One region of the Clostridium thermobutyricum genome, then DNA from elsewhere that is predicted to be linked to it. Evidence: a T-box and tRNA genes for the amino acid it is inferred to sense, from the RefSeq annotation. Region 1 holds a T-box; the other holds one or more tRNA genes.
What was found. The T-box of region 1 lies ahead of leuS (leucine--tRNA ligase). A T-box ahead of a tRNA ligase gene usually reads a tRNA of that ligase, here a tRNA-Leu.

Region 1 (8,338 bases):
ATATGTGCTTCTGAACAAAGTATTATAGTAATGGAAAAAATATATGATGAAGTAAGAAAAGAGCTTATGGATAGAGGAGCTTATATATTAGATAAAGATGAAATAGTTAAAGTAAAAAATATAATTTTAAATGAAAAAGGTGGATTAAATTCAGAGATAGTTGGGCAATCAGCTTATAAAATTGCAGAGCTTGCAGGACTTAAAATACCAGAAGATTCTAAAATTTTATTAGGAGAAGTAGAATCAGTAGAATTAGAAGAACCGTTTTCTCATGAGAAATTATCACCAGTTCTTGCTATGTATAAAGCAAAAAGCTTTGATGAAGCTTTAAAAAAGTCAAGTAGACTTATAGAGCTTGGAGGCTTTGGTCATACTTCTGTTTTATATGCAGATCAAACAAAAGCAAGAGAAAAGATAGAAAAGTTTGGAGCAGAAATGAAAACTGCAAGAACTCTTGTAAATATGCCAGCATCACAAGGAGCAATAGGAGATGTATTTAATTTTAAATTAGCTCCATCATTAACTCTTGGATGTGGCTCTTGGGGTGGAAACTCTGTATCAGAAAATGTTGGGCCAAAACATCTTTTAAATATAAAAAGTGTAGCAGAAAGGAGAGAAAATATGCTTTGGTTTAGAGTACCTGAAAAAACATATTTTAAATATGGATGTCTTCCAGTTGCACTTAGAGAATTATGTGAGATGGGGAAAAAGAAAGCTTTTATAGTAACAGATAAAGTTCTTTTTGAATTAGGATATACCAATAAAGTAACTGACATATTAAAGTCATGTAAAATAGATTATAAAATATTTACAGATGTTGAACCAGATCCTACATTAATAGCAGCAAAAAGAGGAGCAGAACAAATGCTTAGTTTTAAACCTGATGTAATAATATCTGTTGGAGGAGGTTCTCCAATGGATGCAGCAAAAATAATGTGGGTATTATATGAGCATCCAGAAGTTAAATTTGAAGATTTAGCTATGAGATTTATGGATATAAGAAAGAGAGTATATAAATTCCCAGAATTAGGGCAAAAAGCAATGATGGTAGCTATTCCTACTTCAGCAGGAACAGGTTCAGAAGTAACTCCTTTTGCTGTTATAACAGATAGCGAAACTGGAGTAAAATATCCACTTGCAGATTATGAATTAACTCCTGATATGGCTATTGTAGATGCTGAACTTATGATGAGTATGCCAAAGGGATTAACAGCAGCTTCAGGAATTGATGCATTAACTCATGCTATAGAAGCTTATGTTTCAGTCCTTGCTTCAGAATATACAAATGGATTAGCTCTAGAAGCTATAAGATTAATATTTAAATATCTTCCAACAGCTTATTTAAATGGAACAGAAAATATAAAAGCAAGAGAAAAAATGGCTAATGCTGCATCAATGGCTGGTATGGCCTTTGCAAACTCTTTTCTTGGAATATGCCACTCAATGGCACATAAATTAGGAGCATTTCATCATGTGCCACATGGAATTGCAAATGCTTTATTAATAAATGAAACTATAAGATTTAATGCAACAGATGCTCCAAGAAAGCAAGCAGCCTTTCCACAATATAAATATCCAAATGCTAAATGGAGATATGCGAGAATAGCAGATTATTTAAATTTAGGTGGAAGTACAGAAGAAGAAAAAATAGAGCTTTTAATAAAAGCTATTAATGAATTAAAAGAAAAAGTAAATATACCTAAATCTATACATGAAACTGGAATTTCAAAAGATAAATTTTATGCAACTTTAGATGAAATGGTAGAACAGGCATTTGATGACCAATGCACAGGAGCAAATCCTAGATATCCACTTATGAGTGAAATAAAACAAATGTATATAAATGTATTTGAAGATTCTAAATAAGCTATTATAATTCAAGAAAAAATATTTAATAAATTATAATATATTGTTAGCTGATTACTTTTTATTGAGTAATCAGCTTTTAATTTATTTATTTGTTTATATTATGAAAGATAATGAATTTATGGTAAAATATAGTTTGATTTAATGTAATTTAGGAGGGGAAGCATGTTAAAGTTTATAGGAAAGGGAAGTGCTTTCAATACAAAACTAGGAAATACAAGTGCATACATAAAAAAAGAAAAATCAATTATACTTATAGATTGTGGAGGAACAGTTTTTCATGATCTTAAAACAAAAGGAGTTTTAGAAAATTGTGAAACACTTCATATAATAATAACACATACACATCCAGATCATGTAGGAAGTTTAGGAGATTTAATTTTTTATTCTCATTACATAAAAGAAATAAAACCAAAAATATATTTTCCACATAAAAAAACTATTGAGGATATGTTAGCATATGTAGGAGTATCTAAAGAATTTTATGATGTAGAAAGTAGATATGTTAATTGGATAAAGGATAAAGAGTTTGGAAATGTTGATTTGGAATTTTCAAATAACAAACATGTTGTTGAAATACCTTCATATGGATTCCTTATAAAAATAAATGGGGAAAAATATTACTATAGTGGGGACACTAATGAGGTAAATCCAGAAGCAATTAAATTATTAGAAAGAAATAAAAAAGCAATTGTTTATCATGAAGTAAGCTCATTAGATATCGAAAAAAGTCCTCATACAAATATAAAATCTTTGGAAGAGGCATTTAAAAAAGAAGTTAGAGATAGAGTTTATCTTATGCATTTAGATGAAGGAATAAATGAAGATGAGCTTAAAAGTAAAGGATTTAAAGTAGTAGAAATAGAATAATATATGGTTATAACTTATATTCAAAAATAATTTTATTAAAAAAGAGTTCTCACATAATTTGTGAAAACTCTTTTTATTTTAATTTATTTGATGACTAGTAAAAAAATATATATTTTAAGTCATAAAAGTATTATTTAACAACTATATTAACAAGTCTTCCTTTTATAACTATTACTTTAACAATATTTTTTCCTTCAGTAGCTGCTTTAATATTTTCATTATTTAATGAAGATTCTTTTATTCCTTCTTCATCTAAATCAGATGGAACATTTATTTTAGCTTTAATTTTTCCGTTAACTTGAATAGCTATTTCTACTTCATCTTTTACAAGAGCAGATGGATCAAATGCAGGGAATGATTCATTAAATACTGAAGATTCCATTCCAAATAGACTCCATTGTTCTTCTGAGAAGTGAGGTGCAAATGGTGCAAGGATTTTAATGAAATCTTTAGCAACATTAGTTAAGAACTCTACATTTTTAACTTTTTCATTGTTGTATTTTGAAATTGCATTAACAAATTCCATCATTCTAGCAATTGCAGTGTTGAATTGCATTTTTTCACCATCTTCAGTAACACCTTTTATTGTATTGTGTAACCAGAAGTTAAGTTCTTTTTCAGGTTTATCTATTGTTGTTTTAACTTTATCACTATTTTTAGATTCTCTAACTAATTCAAGAGCTCTTTCAATTCTATCTACAAATCTACCAACAGATTTAACTCCATCATCACTCCAAGCTCCACCTTCAGTATAAGCAAAACCGAACATTAGATACATTCTAAATACATCTGAACCATATTCCTTAATGTAATCATCTGGTGAAATTGTATTTCCTTTAGATTTACTCATTTTTAAACCATCTGGTCCTAATATTAGTCCTTGGTGAGTTAATGATTTAAATGGTTCATCAAATTTTAAGTATCCCATATCTCTTAATGCTTTAGTTATAAATCTAGCATATAAAAGATGCATACAAGCATGTTCAGGTCCTCCAACATATTTATCTACAGGAAGCATTTTATTTATAACTTCTGGATTAAATGGAGCATCTGAATTTTTATTATCTGGATATCTTAAATAATACCATGAAGAACAAACAAATGTGTCAAGTGTATCTGTTTCTCTCTTAGCTGGTTTACCACAACAAGGACAAGTTGTATTAACAAACTCTTCGCATTTAGCAAGAGGTGATTTACCATCTGGAGTGAATTCTACATTATATGGTAATTCTACTGGTAATTGATTTTCAGGTACTGGAACAGTTCCACAATCTTCACAGTAAATAACAGGAATTGGAGCTCCCCAATATCTTTGTCTTGAAACTAACCAGTCTCTTAATCTATAATTTACTTTTTGTTCTCCAAGATTTTGTTTTGCTAATTTTTCAACTATCTTAACTTTAGCTTCTTTAGTAGTTAAACAATCAAATTCTTCAGAATTAATAAGAACACCATGTTCGCAGTATGGTAATTCAACTTCAGAACCATCTTTAGGAGCTATAACTCTAGTCATTGGAAGGTCAAACTTCTTAGCAAAAGCAAAATCTCTTTCATCATGTGCAGGAACAGCCATAACAGCGCCAGTTCCATAAGTTGCAAGAACATAATCTCCAATCCAAACAGGAATTTCTTTTCCATTTATAGGATTTATAGCATATGCTCCTGAGAATACTCCAGTTTTTTCTCTTGTAATTGATTGTCTTTCAATATCAGATTGTTTTTTAGCTTTTTCTTGATATTCTTCTACTTGAGACTTTTGTTCAGAAGTTACTATTTGTTCAACCAATGGATTTTCAGGTGCAAGAACAACATATTCAACTCCATAAAGAGTATCAACTCTAGTTGTAAATACATTAAAGCTTAAATCAGAATCTTTAACTTTAAATGTGACCTCAGCTCCAGTTGATTTACCAATCCAGTGTTTTTGCATTGCAACAGTTTTTTCAGGCCAATCTAAACCATCTAATTTTTCTAATAATTCATCAGCATAATCAGTTATTTTAAAGAACCATTGAGTAAGGTCTTTTTTAGTAACTTCAGTATCACATCTTTCACATGCACCATCATGAACTTGCTCATTTGCAAGAACAGTTTGACATGAAGGACACCAGTTTACAGGAGCTTTTTTTCTATATGCTAAACCTTTCTCATAAAGTTTTAAGAATAACCATTGAGTCCATTTATAGTAATCTTCTGAACAAGTTACTACTTCATTTTCCCAGTTAAACATAGCTCCCATAGCTTTTAATTGTTCTTCCATTGTAGCTATATTTTTAAATGTTGAATCTTTTGGGTGAATACCAGTTTTTATAGCAAAGTTTTCTGCTGGTAATCCAAAAGCATCAAATCCCATTGGTTGGAATACATTAAATCCTTGCATTCTTTTAAGTCTTGCCCAAGTATCAACTGGACCATAGTTAAACCAATGTCCTGCATGTAATTGGCTTCCTGATGGATAAGAGAACATTTCTAAAACATAAAGTTTCTTATCAAGGTTTGAGCTATCAAATTTATAAAGATTTTCATTGGCCCATTTATCTTGCCATTTCTTATCAATATTAGTTCCGTAATTTCCCATAATATTGAACCTCCTAAAATTATTTAATAAATTAGATTACATAGCTTTAGAGTGTTTATAATTAAAAAAAACCTTTCATCTCTTATAAAAAGAGACGAAAGGTATAAATTCCGTGGTACCACTCTTATTAAGAACATAAAAATATTCTTCACTTATTTAAATAACGGATAAGAATCCGTACTTGCTTTTAACAAGTAAGCTCATAGACAAGTTCCTATAAATGTATTATTAATTTTCACCAACCATTAACTCTCTTAAAATACTTATATATAGTACTACTTCTAATCACAGCAATAAAGTATATAATTGTAATCATTTGTCTTTTATTATATTTAAAAATCTAATGTAAGTCAATAAGTAACATTAATAAATGGAATGTAAAGTTATGACTAATTATATGACTTTAGTAACACTACAAAAATCACTTAAGATTTTATAATTAATTTATATTAAACAAAAGATAAATGGAGGAAGATATCTATGCAATCAGGAATAGTAATAATAGTAATATTATATTTAATGATAAAGAGTAGTTTAAAAGGGAAAACAAAAAAAATAAAAGATGGTTTCTTTATATTACCATTAATATTTTTATATTTGTCATTTACAGAAATAATAAAAGTAAATTTAAATCTAGAATGTATAGGAGTTATAATTATTTCATTAATTATAGGGGGAATTATAGGAGTATTCAGAAGTAGATTTTATAAAGTTAATATAAATGACTTAGGTGAAGTAGTGTATAAAAGACAAGTATTTGATATACTAGTACTAGTGGTATATTTATTAATAAAAGTTATAATATCTTATGCAGTTGGAATATATGATAGAAATTTTTTGAATTATATTAATGTAGCATTTATACTAACAGCAACTGCATCAATTGGGGCTAGAAGAGTAATAATATACTATAATTACTTAAGATTAAAAGGAAAATGTTAATGGAAGAAACAAGAGTTGTAAGAACAGGAACAGGTAAAATAAAAATTATAATGTTAGCTCTAGGATTAGCACAGCTTCTAAATGGAAAAACTGCTAATTTTAGAGTTTTTTTATCTATTATTCTAATTATAGCAATAATAATTGATATATATAGATTAAGAGTTACTAACTACAAAGAATATGTAATATTAGGGTTTTTTAGTATTATTTTAGTTGGCATAGCTTCAGGAATATATTCTAAAGGAATAATAGGAACATATTTATTTATAAGTGTTTGTGAGGCTATATATATTAAACATAATAACTTATATAAAAAATTATATATTTTAGTAAATATATTATCATATATTTTTTCAGTATTTGTGATTAATTTACCTATTAAAAATATACATAGTTACATTAATACAATTTTAATAATGCTATTTCCTTATATACTAGTTTTGAGTATTGTTATAGTGTCGTATACAAGAAGAAAAGAAAGAGAAAAAGTAGGAATATTAAATAAAGAACTTCTTCTTCAAAATGAAAAGTTAAAAGAATACTCAAAAGAATTGGAGAAATTAACAATAGAAAAAGAAAGAAATCGCGTTGCACAAGAACTTCATGATTCTTTGGGGCATTATTTAATGGGAATATCTATGCATGTTAATTTAATAGAGAAATTTGATAATAATGAAGAAAAACGAAAAGAGATAATAGAGAAAACTAAAGTTATAGTTAAAGATAGTATTACAGAGCTTAGAGCTACTGTATATAAGCTTAAAGAATATGAAAAAGAACAAAAATTAATATGGAGGATAATTGAAATAGAAAAACATTTAAATGAAGCCATAGAATTTGAAAATGATATAGATGAAAATATAGAAAAAGTAGATGATAATATAAAAGAAGCTTTATATATTACTATAAAAGAAGCAATAACTAATGGAATAAAACATGGAGAGGCAAAGTATTTTAAAATAAAAATATATATAAATGAAGAAACAATAAATTTTTCTATATTTAATAATGGAAAATCTCCTATAGGTATAAAAAAATCTAATGGTCTTAGAGGAATTGAAGAGAGAATAGAAAATTTAAATGGTAAATGTGAATTTAACATATTAAACAATGGATTTAGTATTACTGGAGAGATAAAAAGAGAAGAGGAATAAGAATGATAAAAGTTATTGTAGTTGATGATCAAAAAATAATAAGAGAAGGATTAAAAATGATTTTATCATTAGATAATGAAATAGAAGTTTTAGGAGAAGGAGAAAATGGTTTAGATGCGATTTCTCTTTGTAGAGACTTAAATCCTGATGTTGTTCTTATTGATATAAGAATGCCAATTATGGATGGAGTTTTAGCAACAGAAAAAATAAAAGAATTAAATAAAGAGATAAAAATTCTTATATTAACTACATTTAATGAAGATGAATATATTTTTCAATCAATAAAAAATGGTGCTAATGGCTATCTTTTAAAAGATGCAGACCCAGATGAAATAATAAATGGAATAAAAACAGTTTTTAAAGGAAATATGCTTATTCATTCAGAAGTAGCAATGAAGATTGCCGGAGTGTTAAATAAAAAAGAAGAAGTAAATTTAGATATTCTTACTAAAAGAGAAAAAGAAATTGCAAATTTAATTACAGAAGGATTAAACAATAAAGAAATAGGAGAAAAACTTTATTTATCTGAAGGAACAGTAAAAAATTATGTAACAAAGATATTAGATAAATTAGAAGTTAAAAATAGAACAGAATTAGCAATAAAGCTAAAAAGATAACAAACAATATAGGAACTTGGACGAAATAGAAGGAACTTTAATGAACAGAGTGAATAGTTTGAGTTAATTACAAATAGCGAATATTAATAAAATGGCAAAAAAGAGTTAGAAGAGTTATAATATTATTAGTAAAAAAAATAGGAGAGTGATATTGTGTACTCGGCCAGGCAGAATGCTAGAGATATACTTTTGGTTATTTTAGGAGCCAGTATTCTAGCATTTGGAAGTTATAATTTAAACTATCAAAATGATGTTACAGAAGGTGGGGTATTAGGATTAATTCTATTACTTCAAAAGCTATATGCTATTTC
Region 2 (8,338 bases), 1.4 Mb from region 1:
GGGAGTGTGTAAAATGCAATCAATTAATACAAGCAGAACTATTGAAAAAATTTGTGCTAAGTGTGGTGGAAAACAAATTTATAGAAAAATATATTTAATGAGTAAAGAAATAGAACTAATGGATAAACCTTGTGAGTGTATTCAGAAAGATAGAGCATTACAAGAAGCAGAATCAAAGACTAGAAAAGAGAGAATTGAGCGAGAAGAAAGAAAAATATATATTGACCGATTAAAAAATCACAGTATGGTAGATTCAAGATTTAAAAATAGCACATTTAATAATTCAGATAAAAAAGATTCAAATGTAATGAAAATATGTAAGAGATATAGTGATGAGTTTAAAAAAAATAAAGAGAAAAATATAGGAATGCTATTGTTTGGTAATCCTGGAGTAGGAAAAACATACGGTGTTACATGTATAGCTAATGCATTAATGGAACAATTAAATTCAGTTATTTGCGTTTCAATAAATGGACTATTAAGGCAATTTAAAGACACGTATAACTCACAAAATAATGCTAATGAAAATAGTTTACTTAATGCGATAAAAAATAGTGATTTATTTATAATAGATGATTTAGGCACAGAGCAATTAACAGAGTGGTCCAATAGTATGCTATATGAAATTATAGATACTAGATATAGAAGTGATAAACCTTTAATAATAACAACTAATTTAAGTGGTGAAGATTTTAAAAAAAGATATCATAAAAGAATAAATGACAGAATATTTGAAATGTGTACACCTGTAAATTGTCAAGGGACAAGTTTAAGAGGTATGTTATCAAGAGATAAATTTGAGCAATTTAAAAATCAGATTATAAAATAAAGAAATTTAATAGAGATTTTAAGCTTATATAAGGAATTTAAAGAGGCTTAAATAGCAAGTAATATAAAAAGACTAAGGATATAGTAAAACATCATTACAGGCGTAATATACGCTTAGAAATGACATATGCAAATAATAGAAGCACTTAGAAAATAAAAAAAGCTAATGTATATTCAGTGGTTATACATTAGCAAAAGGTAATATGTTACCAAAAATCACGCAATTTGAAGGTAACATATTATCTCTAATATATCAAGTAGATAAAATTGGAGGAATTACAAATGAATATTAAAGAACAAGTAAAATTAATGAGAAATATTATAGAAAATGAATATAGACATATACAAAATCGTGAGAGAGAAGCATTAAATTTAGAATCAGATGACTATAGAATATCTCAAAATAATCAAGATGAGTTAATAAATAAATTACAATCTTTATTAGATAAAGAGGGGATTAATTATTTAGATGATTTGATAATGGTTGATAGTGATATTATGGGGATTTTATCTGAATATTACTTTAAAGAAGGAGTAAAAGCAGGATTAACTAATTTAAGTTTTTTAAATGAATATGAAACAAAATTACTTTTATAGTTAAAGAATTCGTAAGTAAAATTACTTAAAATATTAAACATATTAAATTAAGGAGAGTAAAAAAAATGAACTTAAACTTAAGTTATAAAATATTAGATGAAAATAAACAATTAAGCAATGATGATTCTATAAGAATATTAGAATCAATAAAAGAATCTGTAAAACAAGAATTACTAATTAAGGAGCTTCTCCATAGACAAAATAAAATACAAAAGGAATTAAGATAACAATTGGAAGAGGTTAAGCCTCTTCTTTTTAAAATATAAAATGTAGTGGCAATTAGTAAATAACACTACATAAAGGAGTGAATATATGTTTTGTTCAGTTAAAAAAGGTAAAGACAGTTTTGGAAATACATATAGATTTTATTTATGTGAGAGACATAGAGATAAAGAGACTGGAAAAGTTAAAAGTAGTGATAAATATATAATGACACTACAAGAAGAGGACTTTAGGGAAATTAAAATAAGTTATATAGTTAAGCATTTGGACAAAATTTTAAAAGAAAAGAATATATTAAATGAGAAGGTCGAAGATTTAATTTATGATAAATTTTTAGATATTAGAGAAGGCATTTTAGAAAAAGATAGACTTAAGCAAGAGGAAGAGTATAAACAGAGACAAAAAGAGTATGAGGAATATAGAGAGCATTATAATTCATATTCTAGTAGATTTAGTAGTGATATAAGTTCTATAAATTTTGATGACACTACAAAAGATATTGCAAAAGAATTTATAAAGTTAGGATTTAAAGCAATGGCTAAAAAATATCACCCTGATTTAACTAAAGATAATGGAGATAAAATGAAATTAATAAATGAGGTAAAAGAAAAGCTTGAGAACGTTCTATAGAATTATTTTTTATAGGTTAAGCCTCTTCTTTTTTACTATAGAATATAAAAAGAGCCCAGGGGGATGGACTCTTTTAAGTAGTGTGTGAATAGAAAAAAGTATATAACTTTTATAATTATTATACTACCTATTTTACTTATTTTTGTTAATAATTAGTAAATTTAAAATGAAAAGTAAATTTAACCTTTTTAAAGTAAAAATAGCCTTTAATATCAAGGCTTTCTTTATCTTAAAAGCTATTAAAAAATAAAAAAATAAATAAAAAATTAAATGGAATGAAAATTAAATGAAATAAAATCTACAATTGTACTATATTATGTTTATTTGTAAATAAAAAGAGCCTATAAAAGGCTCTTTTAGTATAAAAGGAAACAAATATTTAATAGAATATCTGTAAAAAAGTGTAATGTTATGTATTTAGATTATAACATACTACTATATATAAAAACAAAATTTCAAATAATGATGTTTATAATCATAATTAATAGAAAATTTTTAACTGCTTCATTAAGTAGCTTAATTAACTGTGATGAATTTTTACAGTTCTATAAGTGTAAGTAATTAAAATTATTATAAATAATATAAATTTATATACTAATTATCAATATACATTAAAAATACCAATGTAATAAAAATAGCACTGGTATTTTAATGTATATGGAATGTAAAAAATTTAATTTTAAAATAGCATAAATTATAATATTCATCAAGTAATATTATTGTAAACTTGGATAATTAAAGTAGATAAGTTTGTATTTTATAAAAATACAATAATAATATTTATATAAGAAACAATGTTTTAGTAATTTTTAATAAGCCTATGGTTGAATAAAAAAAATAAATTCACAAATTTCTAAAAAATGTTTAAAAATAAAAGATTTATATTTTAACTAAAATGAAATTTGTTAAGTTGAAATTTCCGCACGATATGTTTATATATACAAAGAATATTTAAAAGCTTACAGTAAGCTAAAAATAATATTATTGATAATATATATATTATTCAATATAACAACATTAATTCACTCACTTTTGAGATTTAAAAATAAGGTTTAAATTTTGAGATAACTATTTTATAAGGGCTCTTTTGATTTATGCTTAAAATATGATATAATTTTTTTTGTAAAAATAAAACACTTTCTGTATGTACTTTAATGTTAAAATTTTATTCAATAATTTAAGGAGTCTAGTCTATATAGGCTCTTTTTACATTTAAAAAGAAATCTTTATAGTTATGATAAAATATGATATAATATAAATAAGTTTTTCGTAAGTTTTTTTAGTTTAATCAAGTTAGTGTTTTTTATTAATTATTTTTTAAAAAGAACCCCTTTACGGGTTCTTTTTATTATAAATAAATATGATATAATGTAATTGTTATTTACTTTTATTCATTATTTAAAATAATTATAAAAAGAGCTTAATCTATATTAAGTTCTTTTTACTTATATACAATTATGTTATAATATAAATACCAATTTTAGATGTAAAAGCATTGTTTAGCAAACATTATTGTAAAAGAACCCTTTTTATGGGTTCTTTTTGTTTTAACTAAATATAATTTTTAGTTACTTTTATTATATATATATATATAATGTTTTATAATTCTAATTGTATTTTTAGTTGATTTTTTATTATTTTAAAAGTCAAAAAATGATAAGATACTCTGACATAATTTTTAAAAATAGTAATGAGCAAATGTTTTAAAAGATTACACTTATTTGATTTGTTATATTTTTTTATATAAAAAAGGTGGCAAAAATGTGCCACCATTAAACAATTATGAAAAACGAAAGTACTGGTTAATTTAATTATAACACTTTAAATTTCAAATTAAAAACACATTATATTGTATATTGTTTTATGTTGAATTAATAATGTTGTATTTCAGACAAATGTCATATTTCCTATTTATTGTATTACAATAACTAACGTTTATGTTTTCTAAAATCAATATCTTTGACATATAAATTTTTAACTTGAATTATTTAGTTTTTGTATATCTGTACTGTGCATATCCGAATTTTTGTTTTGGACTGTTCGGAATATTACTCCGTTCAGATTTTATTCTTCATAAATTTCTTTTAAATTTTCTCATTTAAAGTGTTCTAATAAAAGTGAAGCCTATCAAATTGCATTTTTGAAAGATAAAAAAAGTAAATCAGGATATCACCGTCAGGCTAACAAATTACTAGCACGAACAGATATTCAGCAGGCAATTTTTATGCAACAAATTTCGCTAGAAAAAAATTAAAAAGATTTTAATGAAAATTCTATGTTTTAAATATGAGAATATTTGTTCTGTTTATGGTTCAACATAATATTGAGGGTTTGACATGGTATCGAAGGCAAATAAAATGAATTGGGTTATTTTATCGGAAACTTATTATAAAAATATGAAAAAAATACTTAAAAGTGTAATTGTGTATTTAGATTATTTAAGAAAATTATTATTATCTATTTTATTAAAGAATAATAATCAGTTTACTATTATTAAAATAATAAATTAAATCGCTTTTTAAAATAGATTGTTTAATATTATACTATATTTATAGTCCAAACTAAAACTAATTGTATTAAACTAAATTTTTTTGTGTAGAGAAGAGGTTATTTATAAATAGCCTCTTTTCTTTATGCAATGAGAATATAAAAAGAGTTGATAACAATTACTTATGCATATTAAGGGTTCTTTTGAAGAACCGTTAATTAGAATCTTATGTATAGAATATTTATCCCAGTCCAATTTTGGACAGGGCTAAATCAATTTAAATTTAAGATTACATATAAATTGGAAAAGTGGAATTTTCTATTATCAGAATATTGTTGGTTTAATGTAATAAATTAATAGTATAAGATAATAGTTTTCGTACTTATGACGAGAATTAATCTAATAAGTTGTTTTGTAGGAAAAATACCATAAATAATACTAAAAGAGTAGGTAAAAGAAGTATATTTACTATGGGAATAGGATTAATATTATAAGAATTTCTATATTTAGGATAATAATTCGTATAGTGAAAAAACAAGTATTTTTGGATTATAATTTTAATTTAAAATTGAGTATAAAGTATTGAAAAGAAAGGGATTAGGCTATATTTAATATTTAAATATAAAGTCCAATAATCTAATATAAATGTGTACGAATAATAAGAACAAAAAGAAAATAGAAGCAAATTAAAAAATACATAAAAATTATAGTAAAATTTATTGCAATTAAAGCTTATTATAAAGTCAATAGATTATTTCGCAAGGAGCTGACTATATGATGAGTATAGAAAGATTATTACAAACATATAAAGCTAGAAAAGTTAAGATAATGACTTTAAAGCAAGAAAGAAATGTTTTTAATTATGATGAGGAAAGAGTTGAATTGATAACTAAAGAAGTCAATGAGCTTAGCTACTATCAACAGAAAATTAAGAATGGACTACTAATATTAAATGAATCAGAAAGAGAAATAATATATAAGAGATATATGGATTTAGATTATATATTTAAAAGTATGTTAGGATTGGGAAGAGATTTAAATAAGAGTTATGCACTATTAAGACAAGAATATAAAAATGCAATGTTAAAATTAAAAAGATGGGAAGATGGTAAAGAGTTATATTAAATTTTATAAAGAATACTCATATAATAGTTAGTATTATTCAAATATAGTACTAACTATTTATTTATGTAGAAAAATATATTTAATTATAAGGGATAAGAGGGGTTATGGTTTTTATAAAGATAGTTATAGATTGATGTAAGTTTTATGGATAAAAATAAAAAATGGATAACTTATACACGCCCGTAAATTATACGATACAAAATTATATTAATTATTTTATAATCTTATATTAAAGATAAATAATATAGATACGATAATTTAATGAAAGAATTTATAAGTAAAAGGAGGTAAATATGAGAGTTTTATTTTGCAGTGAAGACGGAGACGTAAGATATAAAAAAAATATAGAGGAATTAGATAAGATAATGCCTTTAATTAAGAAAGGAATGGAAGTTAATTTTTATAAAAGTAAAGATGATTTTTTGCATGGATATGTAAATGATATTATGATACAGGTGGATGAAAATAGTGATGAAATAGAATTATACGTTTATATTGTATAGCAATTAAAAAATAATTATAGAATCCACAGGTAGTGAGTTGGAATTTAATAAATAGAGATTTACCAGCTACTCTTTTTAGGGGAGTTGGTATCTTTATTTTTAAAGTAAATAAAATTAATTTTTATGAGGTTACACTACCGTTGCACTACTTTAGATAAAAAAGAAAACCTGTTAACTTATAAAACCCAGTGTTTTCAATAGTTAACAGGTTATTGTAATTTGTTTGGTGCCACCAGTGGGAATCGAACCCACACGGTAAAACCGCATGATTTTGAGTCATGTGCGTCTGCCAGTTCCGCCATGGTGACTTAATATATAAATAACTTACTAAAATATTATATCAGAATAAATAAGTTAATTCAAATAAAAATACAAATAATTAAAAACAAATATTTATAAATTTTTAAAATAAGGTTGTTTGATTCTACTACTTTTGATAAAATGAGTGTAGGATAAAATTACCCGGTGGGGCAATTTTTGACCTAGATAGAAATATAGATTTTAAAAAGGTCTATTAATCTAATAATAGGGAGGAGAAAAAGAATATGATGTATTCAACAGAAGTTCAAGAAATGTGTGTAATCGCTAAAGGTCCTAACCATGGTCCAGCACCAATTCCTGTAGAAGGGAAATGGGTTCTAGCAAAAGAAGTAAAAGATATATCAGGTTTAACTCATGGAGTGGGCTGGTGTGCACCTCAACAAGGAGCTTGTAAACTTACTTTAAATGTTAAAGATGGTATAATAGAAGAGGCATTAGTAGAAACAATAGGATGTTCAGGTATGACTCACTCTGCTGCTATGGCTTCAGAAATATTACCAGGAAAAACTATATTAGAAGCATTAAACACAGACTTAGTTTGTGATGCTATAAACACTGCAATGAGAGAATTATTCTTACAAATAGTATACGGAAGATCTCAAACTGCATTCTCAGAAGGAGGATTACCAATAGGAGCTGGTCTTGAAGACTTAGGAAAAGGATTAAGATCACAAGTTGGTACTATGTACGGAACTCTTGCTAAAGGACCAAGATATCTTGAAATGGCTGAAGGTTACGTAACAAAAATTGCTTTAGATGAAGATAATGAAATCATTGGATATAAGTTTGTACACTTAGGAAAAATGATGGAGTTCGTTGCTAAAGGAATGAGCGCTAACGAAGCTATGGAAAAAGCATCTGGACAATACGGAAGAGTTGCTGATGCTGCTAGATTAGTAGATCCAAGACACGAATAATTAAATTGAGATTGTAAGGAGGAATTTTATCATGGCATTATTTGAAAGTTATGAAAGAAGAATAGATCAAATCGTTCCTGTTCTTAAGAAATATGGGATGGAAAAAATAGAAGATGCTAAAGCTGTATGTGCTGAAGCAGGGATTGACCCATACACTATAGTTAAAGAAACTCAACCAATCGCATTTGAAAATGCTGGATGGGCTTATACTTTAGGTGCTGCTATAGCAATTAAAAAAGGATGTAAAAAAGCTGCTGATGCTGCAGAAGCAATCGGAGAAGGATTACAAGCATTCTGTATCCCAGGTTCAGTTGCTGATGACAGAAAAGTTGGTTTAGGACACGGAAACTTAGGAGCAATGCTTTTAAGAGAAGAAACTAAATGTTTCGCATTCTTAGCTGGACACGAAAGTTTCGCTGCTGCTGAAGGAGCTATCAAAATAGCTGAAAAAGCAAACAAAGTTAGAAAAGAGCCATTAAGAGTAATCTTAAACGGTCTTGGAAAAGATGCTGCTCAAATAATATCAAGAATCAATGGATTCACTTATGTTCAAACTGAGTTTGATTTCTATACTTCAGAATTAAAAGTAGTTAAAGAAAAAGCTTACTCAAACGGAGAAAGAGCTAAAGTAAGATGTTATGGAGCTAATGACGTTAGAGAAGGTGTTGCTATAATGCACGCTGAAGGAGTTGACGTATCAATAACTG

Region 2: it has a tRNA-Leu gene. The T-box ahead of leuS (leucine--tRNA ligase) is inferred to sense a tRNA for this amino acid. The anticodon was not compared.

The regions. Positions count from the first base shown of each region.
Region 1 is NZ_KB850956.1:1,981,136-1,989,473, reverse strand. Features, by position in the region: gene adhE (bifunctional acetaldehyde-CoA/alcohol dehydrogenase) at 1-1,866, shown strand, start outside; gene HMPREF1092_RS09275 (MBL fold metallo-hydrolase) at 2,032-2,736, shown strand; gene leuS (leucine--tRNA ligase) at 2,867-5,314, opposite strand; T-box leader at 5,402-5,612, opposite strand; gene HMPREF1092_RS09265 (CcdC protein domain-containing protein) at 5,795-6,256, shown strand; gene HMPREF1092_RS16505 (sensor histidine kinase) at 6,256-7,410, shown strand; gene HMPREF1092_RS09255 (response regulator transcription factor) at 7,413-8,027, shown strand; gene HMPREF1092_RS09250 (YitT family protein) at 8,181-8,338, shown strand, end outside.
Region 2 is NZ_KB850956.1:617,453-625,790, forward strand. Features, by position in the region: gene HMPREF1092_RS02760 (ATP-binding protein) at 14-829, shown strand; gene HMPREF1092_RS02765 (hypothetical protein) at 1,111-1,425, shown strand; gene HMPREF1092_RS17065 (hypothetical protein) at 1,491-1,652, shown strand; gene HMPREF1092_RS02770 (hypothetical protein) at 1,738-2,277, shown strand; gene HMPREF1092_RS02775 (hypothetical protein) at 5,540-5,890, shown strand; gene HMPREF1092_RS02780 (hypothetical protein) at 6,184-6,393, shown strand; tRNA gene HMPREF1092_RS02785 (tRNA-Leu) at 6,618-6,701, opposite strand; gene HMPREF1092_RS02790 (iron-sulfur cluster assembly scaffold protein) at 6,939-7,631, shown strand; gene HMPREF1092_RS02795 (GGGtGRT protein) at 7,663-8,338, shown strand, end outside.